DNA from 2 places in the Gorillibacterium sp. sgz306347 genome. Region 2 is predicted to be linked to the other one. Evidence: riboswitches for the same ligand, from Rfam matches in the RefSeq annotation. Region 2 holds a riboswitch; the other holds the start of a gene.
The links. A riboswitch is a leader RNA that binds a small molecule or an ion and turns the genes downstream of it on or off. The one in region 2 is predicted to bind cobalamin.

Region 1: another riboswitch for cobalamin. It lies ahead of AC6I6H_RS10610 (S-layer homology domain-containing protein); the one in region 2 lies ahead of nrdI (class Ib ribonucleoside-diphosphate reductase assembly flavoprotein NrdI).

Annotation. Positions count from the first base shown of each region.
Region 1 is NZ_JCAPET010000016.1:30,872-38,722, reverse strand. It holds gene AC6I6H_RS10625 (energy-coupling factor transporter transmembrane component T) at 1-203, opposite strand, end outside; gene AC6I6H_RS10620 (DUF4430 domain-containing protein) at 200-496, opposite strand; gene AC6I6H_RS10615 (hypothetical protein) at 498-1,022, shown strand; gene AC6I6H_RS10610 (S-layer homology domain-containing protein) at 1,106-3,196, opposite strand; cobalamin riboswitch at 3,323-3,520, opposite strand; gene AC6I6H_RS10605 (TraR/DksA C4-type zinc finger protein) at 3,674-4,405, shown strand; gene AC6I6H_RS10600 (glycosyltransferase family 4 protein) at 4,504-5,649, shown strand; gene AC6I6H_RS10595 (phosphotransferase) at 5,654-6,688, shown strand; gene glgA (glycogen synthase GlgA) at 6,741-7,851, opposite strand, start outside.
Region 2 is NZ_JCAPET010000045.1:20,857-28,707, reverse strand. It holds gene AC6I6H_RS18740 (nitroreductase family protein) at 1-488, opposite strand, end outside; gene nrdF (class 1b ribonucleoside-diphosphate reductase subunit beta) at 804-1,760, opposite strand; gene nrdE (class 1b ribonucleoside-diphosphate reductase subunit alpha) at 1,851-3,944, opposite strand; gene nrdI (class Ib ribonucleoside-diphosphate reductase assembly flavoprotein NrdI) at 3,922-4,290, opposite strand; cobalamin riboswitch at 4,448-4,650, opposite strand; gene cls (cardiolipin synthase) at 4,817-6,262, shown strand; gene AC6I6H_RS18715 (methyl-accepting chemotaxis protein) at 6,484-7,851, shown strand, end outside.

The sequences.
Region 1 (7,851 bases), on a different contig from region 2:
GCAATGGCAAACGCGCCGACGAGGGAAAAAGACAGCATCCGGACAAGCGCCCGCCCCGCCCCCTGCAGGACGGCCAGCAGGCCCAGCGCCAGGATGGCCGTCAGCAGATAGAGCGGATGCGAGAGCAGCATGACGAGCATGGCCAGCCCGGCATAAAACAAAAACGCGGGGGCCGGATGCAACGCTGCCATGCCCCGGTTCATGAAGCCTCCGCCCCGATGTCTTTGCCGAGGTCAAGCGTATACAGCCATTCCACTTGGTCGCCCGGAAGAATTGTGACCGCGCCGGCGCTTTTCCTGGCCACTTCCCCATTGACGCGGAACAGCCAGCCGCTTTGCGGGCCGTGGTCGAACTCGTACAGATTGTCGATTCCTTCCACGTAAGCAAGCGCTCCGCTGCCCCGGTACTCCATTGGGATTTTATGTTCCCGGGTGACGCGCTTGAGCAGCTCCAGAGCGGTTTCGCCCTCTTTCACTTCGACCTCGAGAGGAGCCAAAATGACGCCCTGCTCTTTATCGCCCGTGATGGAGAACGAGACGGCCGCCGTTTGGGCCGCAGCCGTCCCGGCAGCCGGCGCCTTTGTCGGCGCGGCGGACGGAGCGTCAGCGGACGCGCTTGGCTTCGGGGATGCGGACGCGGATGCTGAAGCCTGCGGCTTGACCGACGGCGCGGGCGCAGAAGTCGGCGCGGCGGATGCTTTCCCGCCGCTTCCGGCCGAGCCGCCGGGCGCGGACGGCTTCGCCGGGGCCGCCGGTGAGGCCGGCGATGCCGTCGGCGGCGCGGAAGCCTCCGGGGCCGCCGGAGCATCGGGCGCTTCCGGCGCGGAAGCCGTGACGGCCGGGCTCGGCGACGGCGAAACGCCGGACGTCGCAGCGGCGGATACGGCGGGAGAATCCGCCGCCTCCGGCGCCTGCCCGCCCGCTCCGCAGCCGCCCAGCAGCAGGGCGGCCGCTGTCACGATAGCGGCCAAACAACGCGCGGTCCGTCCTTTCAAAGCAAACATCATGGTTCCCCCTTCATAAGGAAAGGAAACGAAGGGCGGCTGAATGCGCCCTTCGCTTCTTTATACCGGTTATTTTTGCGGGTTGCGGGCGTGCGGGCGTGCTTATTTCGCCAGAGCGAAGCACTTCATCGCCACAACGGCCGCCATTTCGCGGGTTACCGCGTCCTTCGGATGAAACGCCCCGGCGGAGCCGACCATGAGGCCGTTGTCGTATACCGCCGCTACATGGGGAACCGCGCCTGCATACATCAGTTTCTGATCGCTGAACGGCAGGCTGTCCGAGGTGCGCTTCAGATCAAACGCCTTGCTGATCATAACCGCCATATCCTGGCGGGTGATCGGCTGGGACGGCTTCATCAAGCCGGCCGAAACGCCTTCCACCAAGCCGAGCTCCTTCGCCTTCATGACGTAGCCGTAATACCAGGTCCCGGGAGCGACATCCGTAAAGCTTTGCTTCGCGTTCGGATTCGGCTGCTCATTCAGCAGCTTCAACAGCAGCGTGGCAAATTCGGCCCGGGTTATTGCTTTTTTCGGTGAGAACCGCAGCTCGTTTACGCCCGTTCCGACCATCAGACCATTCATATAGGCCTGGTCCACATATACGGAAGCCCAAACGGAGACTTCCTTTTGATCGGCGAAGCTTTGCGCCGGTTTTACAATCAGACCGGTTTGTTTACGCACAACAGAAGGAGCATCGCCCGTCCGGTAGCCGCTCACGGTAACCGTATGTTTTCCGGCGGGTACGGAAGAGAAGCCGGCTTTGCCGCTGGCGTCGGTGATCGCAGTGGCAGCACCAATGGCGACTTGTACGCCGGCAGCAGGCGTTTCCACCGTTTTTCCACTTTCCCAGTCAAGTGTTGCTTTCGTAACGGTAACCGTAAATGGCTTGCCGGCCTGCGGTGCCGCAGGGGTTGCGTATACGGCTTGGACAACTTGCGTGTCTCCGCCGCCATAGTAAACGACCGTTTCATCGCCTTTTTCCAGTGCAAACTGGTTCATCCCGACAGATGGGAAAATCCAGTTTCCGTCGCGGATCACCGCGAACATCCAGCCGTCATAGCCTCCGTATACGCCGGATTCCAGTCCGCTGATCGACTTTACAAAAGGACCGTACGCCATTTCTTCAACGACAAGCGCTTTGTTTTGGGCCGTGGTCAGTTCCTTCAAGCCGTCCAGCACATTTGCCGCCTTGACGGAGCCGGAGAACGCGGAACCGGCCTTGTCGCCCTCCACCCGAATGACCGGAGCCGGAGCAAAATCGTACAGGCGGCCGCCGCCTGCTTCAAAGAGCTTGTAAGCGACAAGCGCTTGAAGCGCCTGCTCGGTCGCCATGACATCCGCCTCGCCGGAGAGCTCATGACGGAAGCTGCCTTTGTCGTCGCGGAAGGTCAGCAGCTTGTCCACCAGACTGACGCCGCCCTTGGTGAACCGGGCTTCCGTCGGGTCTATGCCGTGTGCCGTCAGGCCGATGATGACCTGCGCAACGGTTTCGCTGCTTTCCGTGCCCCAGGTCGTGTAGCCGCCCTGCGCGTTTTGCGTCTTGGCGAGCAGCGCAACCGCCTTGTCGGCCGCTGCTTTCACGGCCGGGCGGTCTTTGTAAGGCGCAAGCGCCGTCAGCGCAAAAGCGGTCAGATCGGGATCGCTTGCGTCGCCCGTAAAGGAGAAGCCTCCGTCGGCCAATTGAGCATCCAGAACGTACGCGATCAGCTTGTCGCGGGTCCAGGCGGCTCCCTGCGGAATCTCATACCCGCCCGCATCCAAAGCGACCAGCGCATACAAAGGCCCGTTTAGACCCTGATTCGTCATCTTGGCATGATCCGCAAGACCGGCGATCAGATTGTAACCCGCGTAATCGGCCGCGTTCTTGCCGAGCGCCGTGAGTGCCAGTACCGTGCGCGCGGCGTCGGTAACCCTGCCGTATTGGCCTTTGGCCTCTTTCACGGACGCTTCCAGCTTGGAAACGTAACCGGCGGGAACGTCCGCGCCGAGCCGGGACAGTCCGACGGCTTCCCAATCGGAGTCGACGCCGCCTTTGGTGATTGAGTCCGCCGCGGAATAGACGGCTTCTTCAACCGATACGCCGGTTTCCGCGGTTACCGCGGCTTCGGCTGCGAATGCGCCGGCCGGCAGCGCGGCGGAAAGCAGCAGCAGAAAAGACAGGACAAGTGCAACAACAGATGAATTTCGTTTCAACGTTCAGGCCTCTTTTCTTCATAAAATGATAGATTGGCACAAAAAAAACCGCCTCTGAAGAAGGTGGCGGATTGGTGCGCATGGACATGCGAATACGATCGTTTCTTATCCCACCCCCCGAAGAATCAGAAACACCCGGGCAAGGCAGGTCTCCTGGCTCATGCGTCAAACACGGCTTTTCGCCTTCCCGTCCGGCAGAAACAGTGGCGTGTGAAAAGCCGCTCGGCATTTACAGTGGCGGGACCGCGCCGGATTCGCACCGGCTTCCCTATTAAGCGGGTTTGTTCGACAGCCAAACCCGCACCTTTGCCCGAAACGGTTATGAACTTGTCCTATTATCATAGCTTTTCGGAACCCGTTTGTCCACATCGCCCGAGGATTGGCGGAGCTCCTTGACGGGTAATAGAGAAGTAGAAAGCCTGCGGCCGGACACCTTGCATGCCGGCCGTTCAACCTATCAACGGGAGGTTCGACACCATGAGACATTTGAATGAAGATCAAATAAAAACGCTGCGCACCCGCCTGGAGGAGGAACGTAACGAGCTGAACGCCCAGCTAGAGCGAAACGAGAACGAGTCGCTGCGGGATTCCACCGGCGAGCTGACGGCGGCGGACAACCACCCGGGCGACACCGGGACCGAGCTTTTCGAGCGAAGCCGGGACCTGGCGCTGAATGAATCCGAGCAATCCCGGCTTGCCGAAGTAGAGGCCGCTCTGGAACGGGTTGGCAACGGCACGTACGGCATCTGCGAGAAAAGCGGGGAACCGATCCCGTATGAGCGCCTTGAAGCGATTCCATGGACCCGGTTCACCGTGGAGCATTCCGAGATGCAGGAGGTATCCGACAGCCGTCCGGTCGAAGAAGAAGTGATGGTGCCTGGGCGCGGCGTTACGGACCGTCATTACGTGACCGAGCAGGCCGAACGGGACGACAACGACGCCTGGCGCATTGTCGAGGAATATGGAAATTCCGATTCTCCGGCCATGGCCGACGATCCCGACCGCTTCCGCTATACCGATTCGAAAGGCGGCGGCAACGGAGACGGCAGCGTTCAGAAAATGGACGATTTCGCCGCCACCGACATCGACGGCGCCAACCGAAGGGCCATACGCGGAAAGGAATACGACCGCTACCTGCAAAATGACGAAGGAGACGCCGTTTTTGAAGCCGAGCGCTCGGCGGCGGAACGCGGCAAGCCGGTCGACTAAACCGGCTGCGCCTTTTTCGCCTCTCCTGCGCTAGTCCCCACCCGCCTCCCCGTCTGCGGAATATACTGAACGCAGACGAAACAAGGAGGCGGGATCGGGTGAAGGCAACGAACCCCCTGCACATTTGGATTTTTACACTGGAGTATCAACCCCATATTATCGGAGGACTCGGAACGGTCGCGACGGAGCTGACAAGATCGCTTGTGCGCCGGAACCTTTCGGTCACGTTGTTTACCAGAGGAGAAGGGCGCTGGATAACAAGCGGCAAAAGCGGGTCTCTCCGCGTCGTCCGGCTGCCCGGCCTCCCTGCGTTTTACAGCGAGAAAAACCGCAGCTTTTACACCTCCCCTCTCATCCGGTATGCCCTCCGTTCCGGCCTGCCGCGTCCGGACGCCATTCAGGTTCACAGCCTGGAATTTGCGCTCGCCGCCCTGGAATGCCGGAGACTGTTCCGGGCGCCCCTGATTTATTCCTGCCACTCGCTCGTTTCCGGTTCTCCCTCTCGGGTCGCTACAAAACGGCTGCAGCTGATTTTGCTGCGCAATGCCAACCGCATCGCTGTTCCAAGCCGCTCCCTGAGGAGTGAAATCATCCAGACGGTTCCGGCGGCTGCCGGCAAAATCGCCGTTATTCCGCATGGCGTACGAAAAGGCAAGCCGCCGGCCCGCGTCAATCCGGGCAAGCTTTTGTTTGTGGGCCGGCTGATTCCCTCCAAAGGAGTGGAGCCGCTGGTACGCGCCTTTGTGCGCGTCCGCAGATTAAGGCCTTCCGCGTCGCTGACCATCGTCGGAAAGGGGTCTGCGCTGTATGTACGGCGCTTGCGCCGTTATATCCGGCGTCATGGGGCGGCACGGAGTGTAATCTGGACCGGCTTCAAAACGCCGCCCGAGGTGCAGCGAATGTACCGCAAACACGGAGCTGTGGTTGTGCCGAGCTCGCACGAATCGTTCGGTTTGGTCGCGTTGGAGGCGATGGCGAACGGCGTCCCGCTCCTCGCCACACAGCGGGGCGGCCTGAAGGAATTCGTCCGCAATTCTACGGCCGGTGTTTTGGCGGAGCCCCGGGAACCGGACATTGCCCGCGCGATCGCTTCCATGTGGCGGCATCCCGCCGCGACGGAGCGGAAACGAAAAGCCGCCCTTCGCGTCTCCCGCCAATACCGCTGGCCAGCAGCCGCCCGCCGGTACGAGGCGCTGTTTCGCGAAAGGACGGCGCGCATCAAAAAGCTTGACAAGGAGGAATGAACAGATGCCTTCCCTGGCCATCCGAATGGCGGAAAGGTTCGGTCTTCCCGCCGTCAGCGCGGTCCCGGTGTCGGAAGGCGTTTACCGTGTCAAAACCGCCGGCGGGATTCCGTACAGCCTGAAACGAATGCCGTTCCCCCCGCAAAGGCTGCGTTGGATCGACCAATCCCTCAGGCGCCTGAGAAGCCATGGCGCCCCTCCGCTGGCCTGGCGCAGACCGGAGCAGCGCCACGGGAAGCGCGTCTTCCTCCTTACCCCCGACAAGCAGCAAACCTATGTCCTCACGCCTTGGTTCCATGGCCGATGGCCGTCGCTCGGTTCCCGCAGCGACCTGCGGCTGTGCGGCGCAGCGCTGGCCCGGTTTCACGCCGCAAGCAAGGGAATGCCGCTGAACGCAAAAGGCGCGAACAACCGGATCGGGGCTTGGCCGCGGGAGCTCGGCGGCATGAAGCGGGATTTGGAGCGGCTGCTCTCGGAAGCGGCCCTTCAGGCACGCGACCGGCGGATCGCCGATTGGATCGGCCGCCATCGCAAGGAGCTGACCGGCTACGCGAAAGGCGCGCAGCTTCGGTTGGCCAAAGCCGGGTACAGCGGGCAATGCAGGCTCCGCCGAAACGCTGTTCTCTGCCACGGCGACGGGGGGCCGACCAATTTTATTATCGACGCCCGCGGCCGGATGCGCCTGATCGATTTTGAGACGCTGCGCATTGATTTGAGGGCTTACGACCTGTACCGGCTGCTTTTTAATACCTGCAAGGAGAGGGCGTGGAGGTTCTCGACAGCGGAAGCGGTTCTGGCCGGCTACCGGTCGTTCTCCCCTCTTACCGCGGACGACTGCCGGCTGGCGGCGGCGTGGCTGCGGTTTCCCCGCACGACGCACCTCCTTTTCCGCGCAAACCGAAATGGCCAGGTCACACTAACGCTCGGGGAGCTGAACGCCGCCCTGCTGGCGGAACGCCGAATCACCGGCTTCCTTTTGCAGCTGGACCAGTTCCGTTTGTCCTCCCTCGGCGGCAAAAAGCCCGCAGCCGCGCGATAAACACGCGGTGCGGGCGATTTTCTTCCGAATGGCGGTTTACCGGGCTTTCGGATCAATCCTGCGGCTGCAGCAGCTTCGTGTAAAGGTCCATGTACTGCCTTGCCGCCTGGCTCCAGCCGAAATCCAGCTTGGAAATATTGGCGATCAGCTTCTTCCACACTTCCTCGTCCCGGTACAAGCCGACGGCGCGCTGGATCGTGAACAGAAGCTCGTGGGCATTGTAGTTGGCGAAGCTGAACCCCGTCCCTTCTCCTGTGAATTCATTGTAGGGCAGAACGGTGTCCTTCAGGCCGCCCGTCTCCCGGACGATCGGCACCGAGCGGTACCGGAAGGCGATCAGCTGCCCCAGGCCGCAGGGCTCGAACTGGGACGGCATAAGAAACATATCGGAAGCCGCGTAAATCCGGTGCGCCAGCTCTTCCTGGAAACGAATATGTACGGACACTTTGTCCGGATGACGCTCCGCAAGCTCCTTGAAAAACTGCTCGTATTTCCAGTCTCCCGTTCCGAGCAGTACGAACTGGATGTCGTCCTGCAGCGCTTCGTCCAGAATCCGTTCGATCAGATCGAAGCCTTTTTGTTCCACCAGTCGGGACACCACCCCGATCATCGGAATGCGGTCATCCACCGCCAGCCCGTGCTCCTGCTGGAAAAGCTTTTTGTTCAGCCGCTTCTTGACCAGCGAATTGCGGAACTTCACGGTAATGGCCGGGTCATTCATCGGGTCGTAAAATTCATTGTCGAGCCCGTTCAGGATGCCGTACAGGTCGTTCGAGCGGGCACGCAAAACTCCGTCAAGCTGCTCTCCGTAATAAGCGGTCTGAATTTCCTCCGCATAGGTTTTGCTAACGGTGGTAATCACGTCGGAATACAGCAGAGCGCCTTTCATGCAGCTTCCGCCTCCGTAGAATTCCAGCCCTTCCGCCGTGAAATAGCTGTCCCCGACCCCCAGCAAATCCTGGAGCAGCTCGCGGGAAAACAAGCCCTGGTACTTCAGATTGTGAATGGTAAACACCGTCCGGATGCTCCGGTAATCCTCCAGGTGCCCGTAATGCTCCTTCAGCATGAACGGGACAAGCCCGGTTTGCCAATCGTGGCAGTGGACGATGTCGGGTTTGTATCCATCCATATGCTGCAAGGCCTCGCAAACGGCCCGGGAAAAG
Region 2 (7,851 bases):
CCATAGGTGGACTTCACCTGCTCGTCAATCAACGGGTTGTAGTGCTGAAGGGAGGCGCCAAGGCCTTCCGCGCTCAGAGCCGTCCAAACCACATATTGGTGCATGCCGGAGGACTGCTGCGACCAGACCGGGAAATTATCCTGGTACAGCGGGAATTGCTCCTGCAAACCGGCCACCACGTCGTTGTCTTCAAAGAACAGAACGGTGCCGTATCCAGCCTGGAAGCTGCCGAGCTTCTCTTCCGTGGACTTAAAATTATCGGCAGGAACGATTGCTTTCAGGGTTTCCTTCGTGATGTCCCAAAGTTTGTCATGCTGCTCGCCGAACAGAACAACAATCCGGGCGCTCTGCGAGTTAAAAGCGGAGGGAGTGTGCTTCACGGCTTCCCGTACGATTTCCAGAATGCGGTCCCGGGAAACCACTTCCTCCTTGCCGATTCCGTAAATAGAACGTCTTTTCTCATGGGCTTCAAAGAATCCTGCTGACATATCGTTACTTACCTCCTTTTTGTAAGTGCCACCAGTTCCATATTACCATTCTTTAGACCGGCCATGCAAACGGCGCGTCTCTATTGTTTGTCCAAATTTTCCGTTTATGCACCACCCAAGGACCAGCGCTTCGAAAAAGAAGCTTCACGATCCGCCACGGTCAGGGAAGAACAGGGGAAAGAAGCGATTGAGTTAACATATTATATATTATGTATACTTATAAGCGTTCCAGCAAGCAACAAGGCTTGTCGCGATGAAACCGCGCACAAGCCCCGTTAACATTTAACCTGGTTAATTAGTTCAGCCTATAACGGTTTAGACATCAAACCGGAAATCGTCATCCGTGAGCGGCTCCAGATTGACCGTCCGGACGTAGCCGTTGCCTTTTTTGGAGAAAAAGTCATGCTGCTTCGTATGCGTACTGATGCCGTTCTGGACGATGGGGTTGATTTCCTCCTCCGGGAAGCGGGCTTCCAATCCGAGGTTCATCAGCGCCTTGTTGGCGTTGTAGCGGACAAAGCTGTTCACTTCGTCCACCAGTCCGATCTTCGCGTACAACGACTCGGTGTAAGTTTCTTCATTCCGGTGCAGCTCATCGAGAAGCTGGATCAGCTCGCGCCGGGCGGCATCCTGCTCGGCGGGGGAGAGGGCGGCGAACACCTCCTGCGCCAACAGGCCGACATACAGGCCGTGGATGCTCTCGTCGCGCAGGATCAGATCGATGATCTCCCCGCTGGACGTCATTTTGCCTTGGCCGGCGAGGTAAAGCGGGTAGAAGAAGCCGCTGTAGAACAAGTAGCTTTCCAGCAGGACCGAAGCGCACATCGCCAAATAAAGGTCCTTTTGCGTAGTGATGTTGCGGTAGAAGCGGGAAATCTTCTCCGCTTTGGTTTGCAGCTGCTCATTGCCTTCGACCCACCGGAAGACGGCGTCAATTTCTTCGGTTGTAGCCAGCGTGGTGAAAATGCTGCTGTAGGACTTGGCGTGAATCTGTTCCATCATGCCCATAAAAGCCAGCACGGCTTTGCGCTGGAGCCCTTCGACATGGTCCAGTATGCCGGGCATGCCGACGCCGCCCTGCACGGTGTCGAGCAGCGTAAGCCCGCCCAGCACCTTCATATACGTGTCCTGCTCCTCGGGCGAAAGGGTGATCCACGCCATTTTGTCGTCGGAGAGAGGGATTTCTTCATCGGTCCAGAACTGCATAATATTTTGATTCCAGAACATCATCGTAAAATCGTCGTCCGGGCGGTTCCAGTTTACGGCGCGGATCGCCGGCTTGCGCAGTTCCTCAAGCGCTTGGGAAGGAGTCATGGCGTATCATCCTTTCGGGTGCGGTTTTTAAAAAAGTCGGGCCGGTCGTTAAACCGCGCAGCTGACGCACTCTTCAACGCTCAGGCGGTTCGTCCGTGTGTAATAGAGGGACTTCAAGCCTTTTTTGGCGGCGTACAGATAGCAGCGTGCCAGCTCCCGGGTCGTCACATCGCTGTTGACGTGCAGGATGGCGGAGATGCCTTGATCGACATGCTCCTGGATATCGGCAATCAGGTCGATCACCTTGAACTGGTCCATCCGGTAGGCGGATTTATAATAGAAGTAATTGTCCGCCGTCAGGTACGGCATCGGATAATAGGTCGTCGAGTTGGCGTACGTGCGGGTTTCGATCGTATCGACAACCGGCATGACGCTGGATGTTGCGTTTTGAATATAGGAAATGCTTTGCGTCGGCGCGATGGCAAGCCGGTAAGCGTGATACAGGCCGTGCTCGCGAACCTGGTCGCGGAGGGCGGCCCATTCCGCAGGCCCGGGCAGCGCCATGCCCCCGAACAGCTCCTGGACGCGGCTGGAAACCGGGCGGTAATCGTGCTCCAGGTAACGGGTGAAGTAGGTTCCTTTGGCATATTCGGACTGCGCAAAGCCGGCAAATGTTTCTTTCCGCTCCCGCGCGATTTCCATGCTCTTCTCCAGCGAGTAAAAGTTGACCGCCATAAAGAAGGCGCGGGCGAATTCGCGGGCTTCCTCTGAATCGTAGGCAATCCGGTTTTTCGCCAGGTAGCCGTGCAGATTCATCGCCCCGAGGCCGACGGAATGAAGCTCCGCGTTTGCCTTGACGATGCCGGGGGCGTTTTTGATCCGGGTCATATCGCTGACCGCCGTCAGGGCAATCATGCCTTCGCGGACGGAGTCGCGGATTTTGCCGTTGTCCATGACGTTCGCGATGTTCAGCGAAGCCAGGTTGCAGCTGATGTCGCGGCGGATGATGTCGTCCTCGTGATAGTCGCCGATTTCCGACGTTTCCTGCAGCTGATAAATTTCGGTACACAGGTTGGACATTTTGATTTGGCCGATGTCCTTCAAGGCGTGATTCCGGTTGGCGTTCGATTTGTTCATGATATACGGGTACCCGGACTCCAGCTGAATCATGGCGATTTTGGTCAGCATGTCGCGGGCGCTCATAACGGTTTTGCGTTTCACCTTGTCATTGGCCAGAAGCTCGTCGTACATTTCGTCCATGTCCATGTCGTCCAGATGGCGGCCGTATTCCCGGTAGACCGAATAGGGGGCGAATACAACGTGCGGTTTGTTCTCCTCCGCCAGCCGGTAAAACACATCCGGCACGATAAGGCCGATGGAGAGCGTCTTCAGACGGGTTTTCTCGTCGGCGTTGATCTTTTTGCTGTCCAGAAACTCCATGACGTCCCAGCCGAAAATGTTGTAATAGGCCGCTCCCGAGCCTTTGCGCTGGCCCATCTGGTCGGCATAGGAGAATGCGTCCTCCATGAGCTTCAGCACCGGCATGATGCCTTTGGCCGCGCCTTCGACGCCTTTGATCGGCTCGCCGCGCCCGCGCAGCTTGGACAGGTTGACCGCGACCCCGCCGCCGACCTTGGAAAGCTGCATGCAGGTGGACAGGCAGTAGTTGATCGAATTCAGCGAATCGTCCATTTCGAGCAGGAAGCAGGAGACCATTTCGCCGCGGCGGCTTTTGCCGGCGTTCAGGAACGTGGGCGTAGCCGGCTGCACGCGCTGCTCCATGAAGGAAACGGCAAGCGTGCGCGCGGTTTCGGCATCGCCTCGGCCGAGATGCAAAGCGACCGCCGCCGCCCGGTCGGGCAGCTGCTCCAGATACAGCGATTTGTCATTGCTCTTCATCGCGTAGTCGGTGTAAAACTTGGATGCCGCCATATAGGAAGCATAGGTGAACGGCACTTCATGGGCGGCGCGGAAGACGCTCTCAATCTCTTCGCCCGTGTACTGCCGGCGGAAGTCCTCGTAGTAATCATGCTCAATCATGTAGACGACCTGCTCCAGATAGCTGCCGAACGTAAGGCTGCGCTCGCGCACCTCCTCCAGAAACGCCTCAACCGCTTCTTTATCCTTTTCCAGACGATAGAAGCCGTCCGGTCCGTCCGGTCCCTTTTGCATCAACTGGTTATTTAACTGAATGTACCGCAAGCTTCTCCAGCTCCTCCCGAAATCGTTTGATGTCGCCGGCGGTTCCCGCCAGCTCGAATTTATGCAGTACCGGCACGCCGTACTCCGTCGAAATGGTATCCGCGCTTTTCGCGAACCCGTGCCCCCAGTTGCGGTTTCCGCTCGCTGCAACGCCGCGCAAGAGCCCTCCGTTTTTCTCCAGAAACACCCGGGTGCGGGGCGGAATCTGGCCGAACCCGGTTGTATAGGTTACCAGCGCGAACGGCTCGGATACCTGCGTGTCGTCTCCAATCTGAACGGAAGGGAGCCCGAGCTTTCCGGCGAAGCGGCGGACGTTGCCGGTTTTGGAATCGTAAACGACGAGCATGCGATCACCTCTTTGTGTATGTACCTTGCGCTTCAACCCGTGTGCGCAATGAAAAAGGGGGCACCCGGACGGTCGGCACGGGTGCGCCCCTATGTGGTCTGCGGCCAAACGCAGAACGATAGCGGATCGCGACACCGGCCCATTCTCCGTGGGCGTGCAAGGTGTTTGCAAACGGGCAGGTCTCCTGGCTCAGGCTTCTGCGCAGCGTTCGCCTTCCCGGATTCATCGGACGAATCCAGTGGCGTCTCGAACGGCTGCTCGGCCTTCACAGTGGCGGGACCGCGCCGGCTTTGACCGGACTTCCCTATTAAGCCTCTACTCTATCTATAAGAGAAAGGCACCCGTTTGAATCAATATCTTGTGATAATGATTAAAATAACTCGATATATAGTGCTTGTCAAATCTTTTTTTGTCAAGTCTGTGAAGTCGAAAGGGGAATATGCTACCATGGGTGCAGAACCGTGTATGATCTTCCGCGGCCGCCGTTTGGCTCGCCGTTCGTAAACTTGATCCCCGGGGTGCAGGCATGCTGAAATTCAACGACATTTACTCGGTTGTCTCCATTGCAAACTTGATTCTGGCTGCGTTTGTTGTGTTTTGGGAACGCAAGAAGCCGGAAACGACCTGGGCCTGGGTGATGGTGCTGCTGTTTTTGCCCGGCGTCGGGTTTGTGCTGTATCTGATCCTCGGCCAAACCATGAGCCGTCGCAAAATATACAAAATCCAGGAGGCCACCCAGAACGGGCTGGAGCGACTGATAGAAGGGCAGCGGCGCATTTTCCGCGAAAGCCGCATCAAGTTCAACGATCCGATCGCCGCCGATTACCTGGACATGATCTACATGAACCTGACCAGCAGCTATGCTTTTTACACGCAGGACAACGAGGTCAGCGTATATACGGAGGGCAACGAAAAATTCGCGGCGCTTCTGCGGGATATTGCACAGGCCAAGCATCACATTCACCTGATGTACTACATCGTGCGCAACGACGAGATCGGACAGACGGTCATCAACGCCCTGGCGGCCAAAGCGGCGGAAGGGGTGGAGGTGCGCTTTCTGTACGACGACATCGGCAGCTCCTGGCTGCCCCGGCGGTTCTTCCGGCCGCTTCTCGAAGCGGGCGGAAAGGCGGCGGCTTTTTTCCCGTCCCGCATCCCGTACCTGAACTTCCGGCTCAACTACCGGAACCACCGGAAGCTCGCCATCATCGACGGGGAGATCGGCTACATCGGCGGGCTGAACATCGGGGACGAATACCTCGGCCGCAAAAAGCGCTTCGGCTTTTGGCGCGACACGCATCTTCGGGTGCAGGGCAGCGCGGTGGCCCAGATGCAGGCACAGTTTTTTCTCGACTGGAACCTGGCTTCCCCCGACAAGCTGGCCGGAGGCGAACCTTATTATCCCATGAACGAATACGGCGGAAACGTCGGCATCCAGATCGTCTCCAGCGGACCCGAAAACGAATTGGACCAGATCCACAACGGCTACCTCAAAATCATCCATTCGGCCAAAAAATACGTCTACGTGCAGACCCCTTATCTGGTGCCGGATGAAAGTTTGTTAACGGCGTTAAAGATGGCCGCCCTGTCCGGGGTCGATGTCCGGATCATGATCCCGAGCTTCCCCGATCACAAAATGGTGTACTGGGCCACCCGGTCCAACCTGGGGGATCTGCTGGCGCTCGGCGTCAAATGCTATCTTTACGAGAAAGGCTTTCTTCACGCCAAAATGATTGTAGCCGACGGGAAAATCGCTTCCGTGGGCACCGCCAATCTGGACATCCGCAGCTTCAGCCTGAATTTTGAGGTCAACGCGTTTTTGTACGACACCCACACGGCGGATCTGCTTGCGCGCACATTCGAGGATGACATGCGGGTCAGCTCGGAAATGACGCCGGAGCGGTATCGCAGCCGGTCCACCTGGAGCCGGATCAAGGAATCGTTTGCCCGTTTGCTATCACCCATTCTGTGAAGCCGAATGGGAGTTTTTTAGGCGAATATGGTTACATAATTTTTTAAGAAACTTAAAAATTATGAAATTGGTTCAAAAGTGCCAGGTTCAAGCGACAAGTCCTATTCGTTTTGGTAGAATAATGTCGACAAACCAAGAAAATAGTGGGTCGCACGGCAAGAAGCGGCGGCCAAGGGATGGGGTACGGGATGGAGAAATCGCGCAAGGGGATAAAATTGGGGATGCAGGTTTTTTTGCTGACCACCGTATTGATCCTGTTAGCGGTCGGCACGTTGGGCGGCATTTCGGTTACGAAGGAAGAGAAGCTGATCAAGCAGGAGACGGAGGCCTCCATGCGGGTGCAGCTGAAGCTGGAGAAGACGTTGTTTGATATGAAATACCCCGGCGATTGGGAAGCGCGCGACGGCGTCCTTTACAAAGGCGGCGTAGCCTTGAACGACAATCATGAAGTGATGGACGCGGTGACGCAGTCGACGGAAGGAAACCTGGTGACGCTTTTCCTGGGCGATACCCGCATCGCCACCTCGGTTAAGGACGAAGCGGGCAACCGGAAAACGGGCACACAGGCTTCTCCCGAAGTGGCGGAGCGCGTTCTGACGAATGGCGAGATTTACGTCGGCATGGCGAACGTGGCGGGACAAGCGATCTTTTCCGCGTATGAGCCGATCCGGTCCGCCGACGGGACCCCCATCGGCATGATGTACATCGGAGACCCGAAGGCCCAGGAGAAGATTGTTGAAGCGCGCAATCAAGCGCTCGTCTTCTTCTCCTTGTCCGAGCTGGTGATTTTGCTGGTAGCGGCCGCATCCGCCTATGTGTTTTCCCGGCGCCTGACCGGCAAAATCCGGGCTGTGGAAAACAAGCTGGTTCAGGTCGCATCCGGAAATCTGACCCCGGAAAACATTCCGGTTCGCGGGCGGGACGAGATCGCGCACCTGACCGCCAACGTGAACCTCATGAACGAGGACTTGCGGACCATGGTCGCTTCCATCAGCGAGGTCACGCATCAAACGGCGTCTTCGTCCCAGGAGCTTGCGGCGGTAGCCGAAGAAACGAGCGCTTCGACGGAGCATGTCGGCGCCATTACCGAGAAGCTGGCGGGCGGGGCGGAGGAGCAGATGCTGCTTGTCCGCCAAACGGCTGAGACGCTGTCCGCCATGGGCGGCGAGATCGGACGGATCTCCGGCCTGGCGCGTGAAGCCGATACGCTGATGGATAGCGCGGCCGCCCTGGCAGAGACGGGCCGGCGGGAAGGCGGAGAAGTGCTGGCGCACATGCGCGAGGTCATGAATTCGACCCGGCAGACGCATGACGCGATCGAGAAGCTTGCGGAACGGTCCGGCGAAATCGGCGGCATCGCGGCCATCCTGGCCGGCATCTCCAAGCAGACGAATCTGCTGTCGCTTAATGCGGCCATTGAAGCCTCCCGTGCCGGGGAAAGCGGCAAGGGCTTTGCCGTCGTCGCCGCGGAAATCCGCAAGCTGGCCGAGCAATCGGCTGTCTCCGCCGAGCAGGTGAGCGAGCTGGTGCGCGAAATTTTGACCGACACCAAAAACGCCTCGGAGTGGATCTCGGCCGATTTGCAGGCC